Regions from separate parts of the Bradyrhizobium sp. B117 genome, predicted to be linked through region 2. Evidence: predicted binding sites of a transcription regulator. Region 2 holds the regulator's gene; the other holds the start of a gene.
The links. The regulator LexA, encoded in region 2, represses DNA repair genes until DNA is damaged. The targets are predictions, from matches to a motif close to TGTTCNNNNTGTGTTCNG.
Positions count from the first base shown of each region.

Region 1 (7,141 bases), 4.5 Mb from region 2:
CGGCTGCTGCTTCATTTCAACGAGCTGCTGCCCGACGCCTCCTGGTTCGTCCCGTTCGACCTGGCCATCGATGCGCTGTGGTTGTGGGGGTTCGTCGAATTGTTCATCGCGCCCGGCACGTCCGGCGACAACCGGTTTGGTCCGGATCCACTCGCCAAGGACGAGGACCGTCCTGCCGCGCCACCTGCACAAAGCTGGGACCAGCAGCGCGAGATCGATTTTGTCCCGCCCAGCGCTAGCCCACCCGGCGGCATGCATGTTAAGCGGAGCGCATGACCGATGCTCTCTCGATTGCCCGCGATCTCATCCGCTGCCCCTCGGTAACCCCTGAAGATGCCGGTGCGCTGGGGGTGCTTGAAAAGGCCCTCGCCGCCGCCGGCTTTACCTGCCACCGCGTGACCTTCAGCGAAGAAGGCACCCCCGATGTCGACAATCTCTATGCGCGGATCGGCACCGAAGGACCGCACATCACCTTCGCCGGCCACACCGACGTGGTGCCGCCGGGCGACGAGAGCGCCTGGAGCGTCGGCGCGTTCTCCGGCGAGGTGAAGGACGGTTTTCTGCACGGCCGCGGCGCGGTGGACATGAAGGGCGGCATCGCCTGCTCGGTCGCCGCCGTGCTGGAGCATCTCGCCGCCAATGGCGGCAAGCCGCGCGCCGACGGGACGGGCTCGATCTCGTTCCTGATCACGGGCGACGAGGAAGACGTCTCGATCAACGGCACCATCAAGCTGCTCAAATGGGCTGCCGAGCGCGGCGAAAAATTCGATCATTGCGTGCTCGGCGAGCCCTCCAATGTCGAGACGCTCGGCGACACCATCAAGGTCGGCCGACGCGGCTCGCAATCCGGCACGCTTTATGTCGACGGCGTGCAGGGCCATGTCGCCTATCCGCACCGCGCCTCCAATCCGGTGCCGGATATCTCAAGGTTGATCGTGGCGATCTCCGACGAGCCGCTCGACCATGGCAGCGCGCAATTCCAGGCCTCCAATCTCGAATTCACTTCAGTGGACGTCGGCAACAAGGCTTCCAACGTCATCCCCGGCGAGGCCCGCGCAAAATTCAACATCCGCTACAACGACAACCACACCCAGGCATCCCTGCGCGAGCTGGTCGAGGCGCGCCTCGCAAAAGCCTGCGGCAACCGCATCAAGGCCCGCATCGTCTGGGAGCCCTCGAACTCCAACGTGTTCGTCACCAAACCCGGCCCGTTCACCGATCTCGCCGTCTCCGCGATCGAGGAAGTCACGGGCCGCAAGCCGGAGCTGTCGACGAGCGGTGGGACTTCGGATGCACGCTTCATCTCGAGCTACTGCCCGGTGATCGAGTTCGGCTTGGTCGGCCAGACCATGCACCAGGTCGACGAGCGCGTGCCGGTGACGGATCTGGAGAAGCTGACGCGGGTGTATCGCGGGATTTTGCAAAGGTATTTTGGGTAGGAGCTGCCGTCTTCCGCTCCGTCGTCGCCCCTACTCCGCTGTCATCGCCCGCGAAGGCGGGCGATCCAGTATTCCAGAGACGGTAGTGATTGAGCCGAGAGGCCGCGGCGTACTGGATGCCCCGCCTTCGCGGGGCATGACACCGATAATGAGGCGAGAGCTCCCGCCTCGCTAATAATCCACCTTCATCAGATACAGCCCCTCCGGCGGGGCGACGATGCCGCAGGCGGCGCGGTTGCGCGCGGCGAGCGCCGCGGAGAGATCGTCCGCGGTCCAGCGTCCTTCGCCGACCCAGACCAGCGAGCCCACCATCGAGCGGACCTGGCTGTGCAGGAACGAGCGTGCCGACGTCACGATGGTGATCTCGCGGCCGTCGCGCAGCACGTCGAGTTGGTCGAGCGTCTTCTCCGGCGACTTGGCCTGGCACTCGGTGTCGCGGAAGGTGGTGAAATCGTGCTTGCCGAGCAGGCGCTTTGCTGCCGCATGCATCGCATCGGCATCGAGCTTGCGCGGCACGCGCCAGGCGTGACCGACATCGAGAGCGAGATTGGCGCGGGTGTTGATGACGCGATAGCGGTAGTGGCGCTTCACCGCCGAGAAGCGCGCCTCGAATGTATCAGGGACGATCTCGGCCTCGAGCACCGCGATCGGATGCGGGCGCAGATGCGCATTGAGCCCGTCACGAAACCGGCCCGGCGGAAACTGCTTCTCGACATCGACATGCGCGACCTGGCCGCGCGCATGCACGCCGGCATCGGTGCGGCCGGCGCCATGCACGCGCAGATCCGCGCCGGTCATCGCCTTCACGGCCGCTTCCAGCGCGCCCTGCACAGACGGCAGCGTCTCCTGGATCTGCCAGCCGAAGAACAGCGCGCCGTCATATTCGATGGTGAGCTTGTAGCGCGGCATCAGGAAAGCCGCATCGGCGGCTTCACAGGCACGCCGCGCAGGAAGTCCGCCGCCTGCATCCGGCCTTTGCCCTCGCGCTGCAGCTCGAGGATGCGGATGGCGCCGTCGCCGCAGGCGATGGTGAGATGATCATCGAGCACCGCACCCGGATCGCCCGCGCCCTTCGCCAGCTCGCAGCGCAGAATTTTGACGCGCGCATTCTCAAGCTCCGCCCATGCGCCGGGGAACGGCGACAGGCCATGGACGTGGCGGAGCACCGCGCGCGCCGGCTTCGTCCAGTCGATCCGCGCCTCGGCCTTGTCGATCTTGGCCGCATAGGTGACGCCGTCCTCGCTCTGCTTTTTGAGCTGCAGCCCGCCGCGTTCGAGCCCAGCCATGGCGCGCACCATCAGATCGGCGCCAAGACGGGAGAGACGATCATGCAGATCGACCGCGGTCATGTTGTCCGTGATCGGAAGCCGCTCGGCCATCGCGACGTCGCCGGTGTCGAGACCAACATCCATCTTCATCACCATCACGCCGCTCTCGGCATCGCCTGCCATGATCGCGCGGTTGATGGGAGCAGCGCCGCGCCAGCGCGGCAGCAGCGAAGCGTGCAGATTGTAGCAGCCGAGCTTCGGCGCATCGAGGATCGCCTGCGGCAGGATCATTCCGTAGGCGACGACGACGGCGGCATCGGCGTCGAAGGCGCGAAACTCATCGAGCGCCTCCTCAGTCTTCAGCGTCTTCGGCGTCAGCACGGGCACGCCGAGCTTTCGCGCCGCTTCTTCAACTGGAGTCGGCTGCAATTGCAGACCGCGCCGCCCGCCGGGTTTCGGCGCGCGGGTGTAGACGGCCAGGATCTCGTGGCCGTGCGCGACCAGCTCGAGCAGCGTCGGCACGGAGAAATCGGGCGTGCCCATGAAGATCAGACGGAGGGGCATCAACAGAACTCGCTGCGTTCCCTCCCCCCTTGCGGGGGAGGGCTAGGGAGAGGGGTGCCACACGACGCGCTCTCTCGGCTTGAGCGCGGATTGGTTCTTCGTCCCCGTTAGAACTTTTGCTGGGCTACCCCTCTCCCCCGCCCTCCCCCGCAAGGGGGGAGGGAGCGCACCGAGGGTGGGGCGGCTCCGATGACTCACTCCCCCGCGCGCTTGGCGGCTTTCTCGAACTTCTTGATGACGCGGTCGCGCTTGAGCTTCGACAGATAGTCGACGAACAGCACGCCGTTGAGATGGTCGATCTCGTGCTGGATGCAGGTGGCGTAGAGGCCTTCGGCATCCTCTTCGTGCAGCTTGCCGTCGAGATCGGTGAAGCGCACCCGCACCTTCGCAGGGCGCTCGACCTCCTCGTAATATTCGGGAATCGAGAGGCAGCCTTCCTCGTAAATGGACAGCTCCTCGGACGAGGCGATGATCTCCGGATTGATGAAGACGCGCGGCTCCGGCTTGGTCTCGCCGTCCGGGTTGGGCTTGGCGAGGTCCATGGTGATCAGCCGCAGCGGCTGCGCGACCTGGATCGCCGCAAGCCCGATGCCGGGCGCGTCGTACATGGTCTCGAACATGTCGTCGGCAAGCTTGCGGATCTCCGGCGTGACCTTCTCGATCGGCTTGGAGACCAGGCGCAGCTGCTTGTCGGGCAGAATGATGATTTCTCGTAGAGCCATGGCGGCGATTTAAGCCGCGCGCCGGATGCGGTCAATGCGGCCAGGAACCCGGTTCACGCTCCGCTCACGATAAAGCTTCAGGTTTCGTTAACCATAAAACTTAAGGGTTTCTTTACCGAAAACGTTCCCCCTTCGTTCGCGACCGGACGCGAATCGGATAGAAGGGCTGGCATGAACGAGATCATTTTCATGGCCGGCGACTGGCCGGTGCGCACCATCGATGCGCTGATCGGCTTCGGCGCGCTGGTCCTCATCCTGCTGGTTGTGATTGCGGTCGTGATCGCGCGCTCGGGACGGCGCGGCGCGGAACTCGCGATGGCCCACGCGATCCGGGCCGACGAGCTCGAGGAGCGCCTCGCCCAGGTGCTGCACGCCCAAGCTGAAGCCTCCGGCCGGGTCGATGCCATGACCCAGGCGCTGGCCGGCCGCCAGGCCGAGATGGCGCGGGCGGTCAACGAGCGGCTGGATTCGGTGACCCACCGCGTCGGCCAGTCCATGGAACATTCGACCCGCAACACCATGGAGAGCCTGCGCGCGCTGCACGAGCGGCTCGGCATCATCGACAACGCGCACAAGAACCTCACCGACCTCACCACGCAGGTGACGACCTTGCGCGATGTCCTCGCCAACAAGCAGTCGCGCGGCGCCTTCGGCCAGGCGCGGATGGAGGCGATCGTCCAGGACGGCCTTCCCAAAGGCTCCTACGAGTTCCAGTTCACGCTCTCGACCGGCAAGCGGCCCGACTGTGTCGTGTTCCTGCCCGACCAGCGTCCGCTCTGCATCGATGCAAAATTTCCGCTGGAAGCGATGACGGCGCTGCACGACGCTCGCACCGACGAGGAGCGGCGCGTCGCCACGCAGCGGCTGCGCGGCGACGTGATGAAGCATGTCAGCGACATCGCGGAAAAATATCTCGTCGCCGGCGAGACCCAGGAGATGGCGTTGATGTTCGTGCCGTCGGAATCGGTCTATGCGGAAATCCATGACGGTTTCGACGACGTGATCCAGAAGGCCTATCGCGCCCGCATCGTGCTGGTGTCGCCCTCGCTCCTGATGCTGGCGATCCAGGTGATGCAGCAGATCATGAAGGACGCGCGCATGCGCGATGCCGCCGACCAGATCCGCACCGAGGTGATCAAGCTCGGCGACGATCTGGGACGTCTCAGGGATCGCGTGCTGAAGCTGCAAAAGCATTTTGCCGACGTGAACGAGGACGTCCGCCAGGTGCTGATCTCCGCCGACAAGATCGAGAAGCGCGCCGGGCGGATCGAGGAGCTCGATTTCAGCAAGACCGACGCGCCGGAAGGCCCGCGGCTGGTGGCGACGGGCGCGGGCGAGCTGTTTCCGCGGAAGCTCCAGGCGGGGGAGTGATTCTAGGACACTGTCATGCCCCGCGAAGGCGGGGCATCCAGTACGCTGTGACGGTCGTTGTTGAACCGAGGTGCTGGTGAGTACTGGATCGTCCGCCTTCGCGGACGATGACACCGTTGAGGTGGTCACATGGGGGCACGCCACTACTATGTTTACATTCTCGCCTCCAAGATCGGCGGCACGCTCTATATTGGCATGACGAACGACCTCATCCGTCGCGTCGCTCAGCACAAGTCCAAGCTGATCGAGAGCTTCACCGAGAAGTATGATGTCGCTCGGCTCGTCTACTTCGAGCAGTTCGACGACCCCGAGAACGCGATCAAGCGCGAGAAGCGGCTGAAGAAGTGGAACAGGGCCTGGAAGGTCCGATTGATCGAGCAACACAATCCGAATTGGGATGACCTGTATCACGAGATCGCCGGGCCGCCATAAAGCTGCCATGCCCCGCCGCGCTGTCATACCCCGCGAAGGCGGGGTATCCAGTACGCCGCGGCAGTTGTGGTTGAACTGAGAAGCCGGTGGTTACTAGATCGTCCGCCTTCGCGGACGATGACACCGAGAGGGCGACGACACCTCCTTTGCCGCTGGCAGCGACGACAGCTCCCTTGTGGCCCCTAGAATCTGCTAACACCACCCGATGACCGCACCCGAGGTGACCTCCCCCGCCGCTAGCCCCGCTCCCGCGACCTCCTGGCGCGAGAGCCTGGCCGTGTACCTGCAACCGCGGGTGCTGATCGTGCTGTTCCTCGGCTTCTCCTCGGGGCTGCCGCTGGCGCTGTCGGGCTCGACGCTGCTGGTGTGGATGCGCGAGGCCGGGGTCGATCTCAAGACCATCGGACTGTTTGCGCTGGTCGGCACGCCCTACACGCTGAAATTCCTGTGGGCGCCGCTGGTGGATGCGCTCCACGTGCCGCTGTTCACCCGCACGTTCGGACGGCGGCGCGGCTGGCTGGTGTTCTCGCAATTGCTGCTGATCATCGCGATCCTGTTGCTGGCGATGACCGATCCAGCGCGCTCGCCGTTCTACGTCGCGCTCGGCGCGCTGCTGGTGGCGACGACATCGTCGACCCAGGACATCGTGGTCGACGCGTTCCGGGTCGAGAGCCTGCCCGAGAGCGAGCAGGCCGCCGGCATGGCGGCTTACGTCGCGGCCTATCGCATCGGCATGCTGGTCTCGACCGCGGGCGCGCTGTTCATCGTCTCGGGCTTCGAGGACACCGGCATTGCGCGCAGCTCGGCCTGGATGTGGGGCTATGTGGTGATGGCGGCGATGGTGCTGATCGGAACGATCACGGCGCTGGTCGCGACCGAGCCCGAGCAATCGGTGCGAGCGGAAGCCGCGACACAGGCCGAGACCGCGTTCACGCGCGTGCTGCATGCGGCGATCGGCGCCTTCTCGGAGTTCCTGTCGCGCAAGGATGCTCTTGCCGCGCTCGCCTTCGTCGTGCTGTTCAAGTTCACCGACGCGTTCTCCGGCACGATGACGGCGCCGTTCGTGATCGACCTCGGCTTCACCCGCAACGACTATGCGGCGATCGTGAAGGGCGTCGGCCTCGCCGCGACGCTGATTGGCGGCTTCGCCGGCGGTTTTGTGGCGCGGCGGTATTCGCTGGCGACGTCGCTCTGGATCGGCGGCGTGGTGCAGGCGCTGGCGAACCTGTCCTTCTCATGGCTTGCGGTGGTCGGTACCAACCAATGGGCGCTGGCGCTCGCCATCTGCGCCGAGAACTTCACCAGCGCCATCGGCACCGTGATCTTCGTCGCCTATCTCTCGGCG
Region 1 covers NZ_CP152414.1:554,458-561,598, reverse strand. The annotation lists gene AAFG16_RS02660 (DUF805 domain-containing protein) at 1-276, shown strand, start outside; gene dapE (succinyl-diaminopimelate desuccinylase) at 273-1,439, shown strand; gene truA (tRNA pseudouridine(38-40) synthase TruA) at 1,611-2,348, opposite strand; gene fmt (methionyl-tRNA formyltransferase) at 2,348-3,271, opposite strand; gene def (peptide deformylase) at 3,466-3,993, opposite strand; gene rmuC (DNA recombination protein RmuC) at 4,165-5,364, shown strand; gene AAFG16_RS02630 (GIY-YIG nuclease family protein) at 5,494-5,796, shown strand; gene AAFG16_RS02625 (MFS transporter) at 6,002-7,141, shown strand, end outside.
Region 1: a site for LexA is predicted at 4,116-4,133, ahead of rmuC (DNA recombination protein RmuC). Genes of this name have one in related genera too.

Region 2 (7,141 bases):
CCGAGCCCCGACGCCTCGAACTTCGCGGCCGATCTCAATCCGAACTCGCTGGAGATCCTCTCCGATGCGCGGGTCGAGGCTTCCGTTGCGGAAAGCAATTCGATGGAGCCGATGCAGTTCGAGCGCCAGGGCTATTTCGTGCGCGACAAGGATTCGACGCCCGGCAAGCCGGTGTTCTCGCGCACCATCGGGCTGCGCGATACGTTCGCGAAGGAAGTCGCCAAGGGCTGAGGATCTGAGATGAGCAGCGAGGCCGACGCCATCGTTTCCGCCATCATCGCGAAATGGTGCGCCGGCTTCGCAAAGCTCGATGCCGGCGCGCTGTCGTCGCTCTATGCGAGGAACGCGTTCTTCTTCGGCTCGAATCCACGACTCTATCGGGGCAGGGACGGCGTTGCCGATTACTTCGCCGGCCTGCCGCGCTGGCGTAAGCCATCTGCGGCCTTTTCCGAGGTGAACGCAGCGCAGGCCGGCCCTGACCTGATCAACGTGGCGGCAACCATCACGTTCGACCTCGCGGGCGAACGGGACGATCTCATCGTCAAGATGAGCTGGGTCATCATGCGCGAGGATGGCGACTGGAAGATCGTCAATCACCACGCCTCGTCGCAGGTGCCGCTGATCTAGCGGACGCTCCATCAGTCTCGTCATTCCGGGCTCGCGACTTCGTCGCGCCCCGGAATGACGATTGAACGAACGTAGGCTCGCCGCGTTTACACGGATCCCAACCAAGGATCCGCCATGCAGAACATCGCAGAGCATATGGAAGTCATCGGCGCCGACGGCGTCCACATCGGCACCGTCGACCGGGTCGAGGGCAATCGCATCAAGCTGACCAAGAAGGACAGCGGCGAGGGCAGCCACAAGGGGCACCATCACTTCATCGACAAGGGTCTCGTTGCCGACGTCGAGGGCAACAAGGTCCGCCTGTCGGCGAAAGCGGATGTCGCCGTGACGATGGAAGAGGAAAAGTAGGGCGGGCGTCCGTCCGTTCCTGATCCGTACCGCTATTCGTCCGCCTGCACGTTCCGGTAGCCTTGGCACCCGTCGCGTATCGCAGGGTGCTAGGGAATGGCGGAGCCGGGCCGGCCGCAGCGTGTCTCGCAAGGGATCGCGGGAACTTGGCCGACGGGCCGAACCGCCTCGGCCGGCGGCTTCGCGCCGGTGGGCTCCGGCCTCTGGCCCGCGACCGTCGAGACGCTCCGCGCATGGGCGCGCGCTGAAACCGGCGCCGGGCGGCTGTTGCCGTGGGTGCCTGTCGCGTTCGGCGGCGGCATCGCGCTGTACTTCGCGGCCGATCATGAGCCGGTGCTGTGGGTCGTTGCCGCCACCGCGGTCGCGCTCATGTGTGGTGCGGTCCTGTTGCGGCGGAGCCGGTGGTTTGCGCCTGCGCTTCTGATCGCGGCGGTCGCGGCCGGCTTGGCCATGGCGACCTGGAAGACGGCGCGTATCGCGCACACGGTGCTGGCAAAACCGCTCTATTCGGTATCGTTGTCGGGCTTTGTCGAGGCCCGCGACATCCGCGAGCGCACCGACCGTTTTGTCCTTCGCGTCACCGCGATGGAGGCGCAGCGCAGCGACGTCAAGCTCGAGCGCGTGCGCCTGTCGGTGCGCAAGGGGACCGCGCCCGAGGTCGGCAGCTTCGTGCAGCTGAAGGCGCGGCTATTGCCGCCGATTTCGCCGGTTCGTCCCGGCAGCTACGATTTCTCGCGTGACATGTTCTTCCAGGGCATCGGCGCCTCCGGTTTCGTGATGGGCGCGATCACCGCGTCCGTGCCGCCGGATGCCGGCGGCCTGCGGCTGCGCTATGCCGCGTTCATGCAAGGCCTGCGCGATGCGATCGACGCGCGCATCCGTGCGACGCTCGAGGGCGACAATCGCGCCATCGCGACGGCGCTGCTCACTGGTCGGCGCGATGCGATCACGACGCCCGTCAACGATGCAATGTTCATCTCGGGGCTGGGTCATGTGCTGTCGATCTCCGGCTACCACATGGCGGTCGTCGCCGGCGTCGTGTTCTTCGCGGTGCGCGCGCTGCTGGCCTTGATTCCGGCGCTTGCGGCCGGTTTCGCCATCAAGAAGTGGTCGGCGGCCGCGGCATTGGTTGCGGCGGCGTTCTATCTGCTGCTGTCGGGCGCGGAAGTCGCGACGCAAAGGTCGTTCTTCATGACGGCGGTGGTGCTGATCGCGGTGATGGTCGACCGCCGCGCCATCACCTTCCGCACGCTGGCCGTGGCGGCGCTGATCGTGCTTGCGGTCGCGCCGGAGGCGCTGGTGCATCCGAGTTTCCAGATGTCGTTCGCGGCGACGCTTGGGCTGGTGGCGCTGGTGCAGATCGGCATGCCGAACCTGTTTGCCTCGCCCGATCATTCCACGACCGCGCGCATCGCGCTGTGGGGCGGGCGCGAGATCGCGATGCTGTTCCTGGCCTCGCTGATCGCGGGGCTTGCGACCACGCCCTACGCCGCCTTCCACTTCCACCGCGTCACGCCGTTCGGCGTGCTCGCCAATCTTGGCGCGATGCCGGTGGTCTCGGCGCTGGTCATGCCGGCCGGGCTGTTGGGCCTGCTTGCGGCACCGTTCGGGCTCGACGCCGTGTTCTGGTGGCTGATGGGGATCGGCATCGACTGGATGATTGCGGTCTCGCGCTGGGTAGCGGGACTGCCGGGCGCTGTCGGCAGCATCCCCGCCTTCGGCATAGGCCCGCTGATTGCGGCGAGCCTCGGGGTCATCGTGATGGGTCTGTTGCGCACGCCGCTGCGCTGGTCCGGCGCCGTGGTGCTGCTGGCGGCGATCCTCTGGGGCCTGTCGGCACGCCAACCGGACATTTTAATTGCCGGGGACGGCCAGAGCGTCGCGGTGCGGGGGCGGGACGGGCACCTGCACCTGATCAGGGCCAGCAAGGACGGTTTTCTGCTCAAGGAATGGTTGGCTGCCGACGCCGATGTGCGTGACGCCGGCAGTGCCGCGCTGGCTGACGGCGTGTCATGCGACGAGGCCGGCTGCGTCACGCCGCTCGCCGACGGGCGGCTGGTGGCGCTGTCCCTGCGGATCGACGCGCTGGCGGATGATTGCAGTCGCGCTGCATTGGTGGTGACGGCAAGGCCCGCGCCGCCGGATTGCGCGGCGATGGTGGTCGACCGGCAGCGTCTGACGAGGCAGGGCGCGCTGGCGCTGACACAAGCTGGTGAGGGATTTGCGGTGCTGGCGGTGAAAGCGAGGGGCGCAAATCGCCCCTGGTCGCCGGCTGCTGCCGGCGAGGGCGTTTCCGAACTGACCCTCTTGCCACCGTCTGGAACTCCGCGCGTCCGGGACGCAACACCGTCGGAGGCCGACCTTGCGGCGGAGGACTAGGATCTATTTCAACCGATCGGCAGACGCGGCGTTGTCGGCCGGCTGTCGACACCGACCTGCGGCTTGTGCTCGCGCTCGCTCAGCGGCTGGGTCACGGGCAGTTGCAGCACGGTTGCCTGCTGGCCTTCGACGAGCTGTGTCACCAGCACGTATTTGCCGTCGGGGAATTCGATCGCGTCATGATGGCGATCGGGAATGTGCGGATCGATCTTGCCGAACTTGCCGACGCGCGAATTGACGGTGCGCGTCCAGATCCAGCGATTGTCGTAGCGGACGTTGTCGGCGAAGGCGAGCTCCGTTCCCGGCAGCAGGCAGACCGCGACGGTCGGATCGGCCGCGGAGGCAAAGCCGCGCGTCGAGGTGCCGCGGAACGTTGTCGTCACGATCGTCTCGCCGACCTCGGCAGGGCGCGATGCGACGGCATGCAGGCTGTAGTCACACATCGTGGGTGCTCCTCATGCGGAGATAGCAACCCGTGCCTCTGTCTTACGAGGCGCAGGCCTCTATCAGAGTGGAAGCATAATAGCGTCTGCGCGGTTGTAGGCAAATCTGCGGCTCGCTGCCGCAGCGTGCGATCACATTATCTTTCCCGAATCCGCTGGGAACAAAGTCTGCTTTCGTGCATTCGGTGGGGGTATCAGCGGCCAGCCGGAGCCGACCAGCCGGAATTTGGCCAGACCGCTTGTGACGTTTGCGTCAGCGCATTGCGCGCGTTTCGGACTTGCTCGCTCATTGCAGTCTCCTTGGCCACGTCCTTGCGGACATGGCGGTGCGATGGTGCGGCAACGGCTTGCGACGCTGATGCTGCGACCAGCACCGCGGCTACTGTGCTCAGGATGATCTTGCGCATGAGGTCTCCTCGAACCTTCGCAGCCGAAGCCGTGCTGCTTCGTGCGGTGTGGCGAGGATGTAGCGCCGGGGGAGGGGCCGGATAATCTGCGCGAAACCAGAAAGACTATCCAGCGCGAGCGGACAATCATCCGCTCCGATCTCTGGTCGGCGATGCCGATCGAAGCGCGCGGACAGCGCGCTCAGTACTTCCGGTATCAGTACTTCCGATAAAGCCCGATCAGCTTGCCCTGAATCTTGACCCGGTTCGGCGGCAGGATGCGTACCTCATAGGCCGCATTGGCGGGCTCGAGCGCGATCGAGGCGCCGCGGCGGCGGAAGCGCTTCAAGGTCGCTTCCTCGTCGTCGATCAGCGCCACCACGATGTCGCCGGTGTCGGCGCTCTCGTTGCGCTGGATCAGCGCCATGTCGCCGTCGAGTATGCCGGCTTCCACCATGGAATCGCCGCGCACTTCGAGCGCGTAGTGCTCGCCAGAGCCGAGCATGTCGGGCGGGACGCTAATGGTGTGGCTGCGGGTCTGCAACGCCTCGATCGGCGTGCCGGCCGCGATACGGCCCATCACGGGCACCGCGACGGGACGCTCGCCCTCGTCCGCGGGCGGGCTGGAGGTCGTGCGGACCTTGCCGAGGTTGCCCTCGATGACGCTCGGCGTGAAGCCGCGACGATTGCCGGCGGCGGCCTGCAGCTCAGGCAGCTTGATCACCTCGATGGCGCGGGCGCGGTTGGGCAGGCGGCGGATGAAGCCGCGCTCCTCGAGCGCGGTGATCAGGCGATGGATGCCTGATTTCGAGCGCAGGTCGAGCGCGTCCTTCATCTCGTCGAAGGATGGCGGCACGCCGCTTTCCTTCAGTCGCTCGCTGATGAACCGCAGGAGCTCGTACTGTTTGCGCGTTAACATCTCGACCAAAATCCCCCGGTTGATGTCGTTCGATTCCGAGACGATGAATTCAGCGATAAGCCGCTGCATGCTCGAAACAAATCATGAACGGACACTATATGTTCGATACATGTTCCGCAACTGCTTAATTTACCGTGAACGCGACAAAGTTCGCGCCACGCGTGTGGCCTGCGCGTTCAGACCGGCAGGCGCAGCACCTCGCAAGGTGTGCCGGCTTCGGCCTTCGGCGCGAACGGCGCGCGCACGAGAAGTGCCTGTGCCGCAGCGAGATTCGCAAGCAGCGAGGAATCCTGGTGATTGACGGGAAGGGCGATCAGCGTGCCGTCGTCGCGCGTTTCCAGGCGCGCGCGCAGATAATCCTCGCGCTGGTCGTTGGCGCCGACATCGCGGCCGAGCACCGCGCGCTCGCGGCGATGGTGAATCGCGGAACGGCCCGACAGCGCGCGAATCAGCGGCACCATGAACAGGAAGGCACACACATAGGATGACACGGGATTGCCGGGCAGGCCGATCACGCGCATCGCCGCCAGGTGTCCATGCATCATCGGCTTGCCGGGCCGCATTGCGATCTTCCAGAACGTCATCGCGATGCCCTCGGCCTTCAGCGCCTGCTGGACCAGATCGTGGTCGCCGACCGAGGCGCCGCCGGTGGTGATCAGGATGTCGGCGCCGCTCTCGCGGGCGCGGCGGATGCCCGCGGTGGTGGCGTCCAGGGTATCGGCGGCAACACCGAGATCGACGGTATCGGCGCCCTCACTGCGGGCGAGCGCGTGCAGGGCGTAGCCGTTGGAATAGACGATCTGGCCGGGGCCAGGCGTGGTGCCCGGCATCACCAGCTCGTCGCCGGTGGCGAGAATCGCGACTTTCGGGCGGCGGCGGACGGGCAGAAGCGGGTGATTCATGCCGGCGGCGAGCGCGAGGTCGCGCTCGGTCAGCCGGATACCCTTGCGCAGCAGCACGTCGCCCGCGCGGAAATCGACGCCGGCCGGGCGGATGTGTCGCCCCGTCACGGCCGTTTCCTTGATCGTGATGCGCCTCCCATCCGCAACTGTGTCCTCCTGGATCACGACTGCGTCGGCCCCGTCGGGAACGACGCCGCCGGTGAAGATCCGCACGGCTTCGCCGGCGCCGACCGATCCCGCAAACGGCCGGCCCGCCGCGACCTCGCCGATCACGGTGAGCTGGGAATCGATTGTCGCGGCATCGGCCGCACGCACCGCATAGCCATCCATCGCCGACATCGCCTGCGGCGGCTGCGTGCGCCGCGCCGCGACGTCGCGGGCGAGCACGCGGTGGAAGGCTTGGTCGAGCGCGACCGTTTCTTCAGGCAGCGGCTCTGCGCCGGCAAGCACCGCGGCAAGCGCGTCAGAAACCGGCATCAGGGCCACGGGTGAGAACTCCAGCTGCGTCCGTTCGGGCAAATCGGCGGCGAGAGTTCTAGCCGAGTGCAGGCGCTGAGGCAAAAAGGCGCTCACGCAGGAGGATTCATCCGCTCTGCAGTGAAGGACAGACGTCAAATCCGCCGCGGCATGATCCAGAAGGCCAGACAGACCGGTACGAGGATGGCCATGGCGAGGATGAGAAGGACGAGAGCCACGGCCAGCATCGGTCAACTCCCCGGCGGCTCGTCCGGACTGACGTCCGGCGCTTTGGGACTCTGATCCTTGTCGGGCAGCGGATCGGCCTGCGATTTCAGGTCGGCGGCCTTGCTGATCAGCTTGGCGGAGAGCTCAGAATCCGAGGTGGTTCTGGCGTATTTCATCAGCAGCGAGGCCTGCTTGGTGAGGTAGGTTTTGCCCAACACGACGATAAGCCCGATGTAGAATTCCCAACGGACTTATGAGTCCGGAAGCCCGTATTCGTTCCGGGAACTCTGTACAAAATTGCACAAAGTGATTTGGTTCCTCATTTTGCGTCAGATTAGTTCCAGGCCCCCTGGGCACCGGACGTTAAACCCCGAGCGCCTTCAAGGCGTTCCCGACGGCGGTTGGCGAGGTCACATGCACCGCGGTCAGGCCGCGGGCGCGGGCTCCCTCGAT
Region 2 covers NZ_CP152414.1:5,015,859-5,022,999, forward strand. The annotation lists gene AAFG16_RS24605 (glutamine--tRNA ligase/YqeY domain fusion protein) at 1-231, shown strand, start outside; gene AAFG16_RS24610 (nuclear transport factor 2 family protein) at 241-627, shown strand; gene AAFG16_RS24615 (DUF2171 domain-containing protein) at 742-975, shown strand; gene AAFG16_RS24620 (ComEC/Rec2 family competence protein) at 1,072-3,354, shown strand; gene AAFG16_RS24625 (hypothetical protein) at 3,363-3,797, opposite strand; gene AAFG16_RS24630 (hypothetical protein) at 3,992-4,204, opposite strand; gene lexA (transcriptional repressor LexA) at 4,401-5,102, opposite strand; gene glp (gephyrin-like molybdotransferase Glp) at 5,279-6,490, opposite strand; gene AAFG16_RS24645 (hypothetical protein) at 6,712-6,906, opposite strand; gene AAFG16_RS24650 (HAD family phosphatase) at 7,052-7,141, opposite strand, start outside.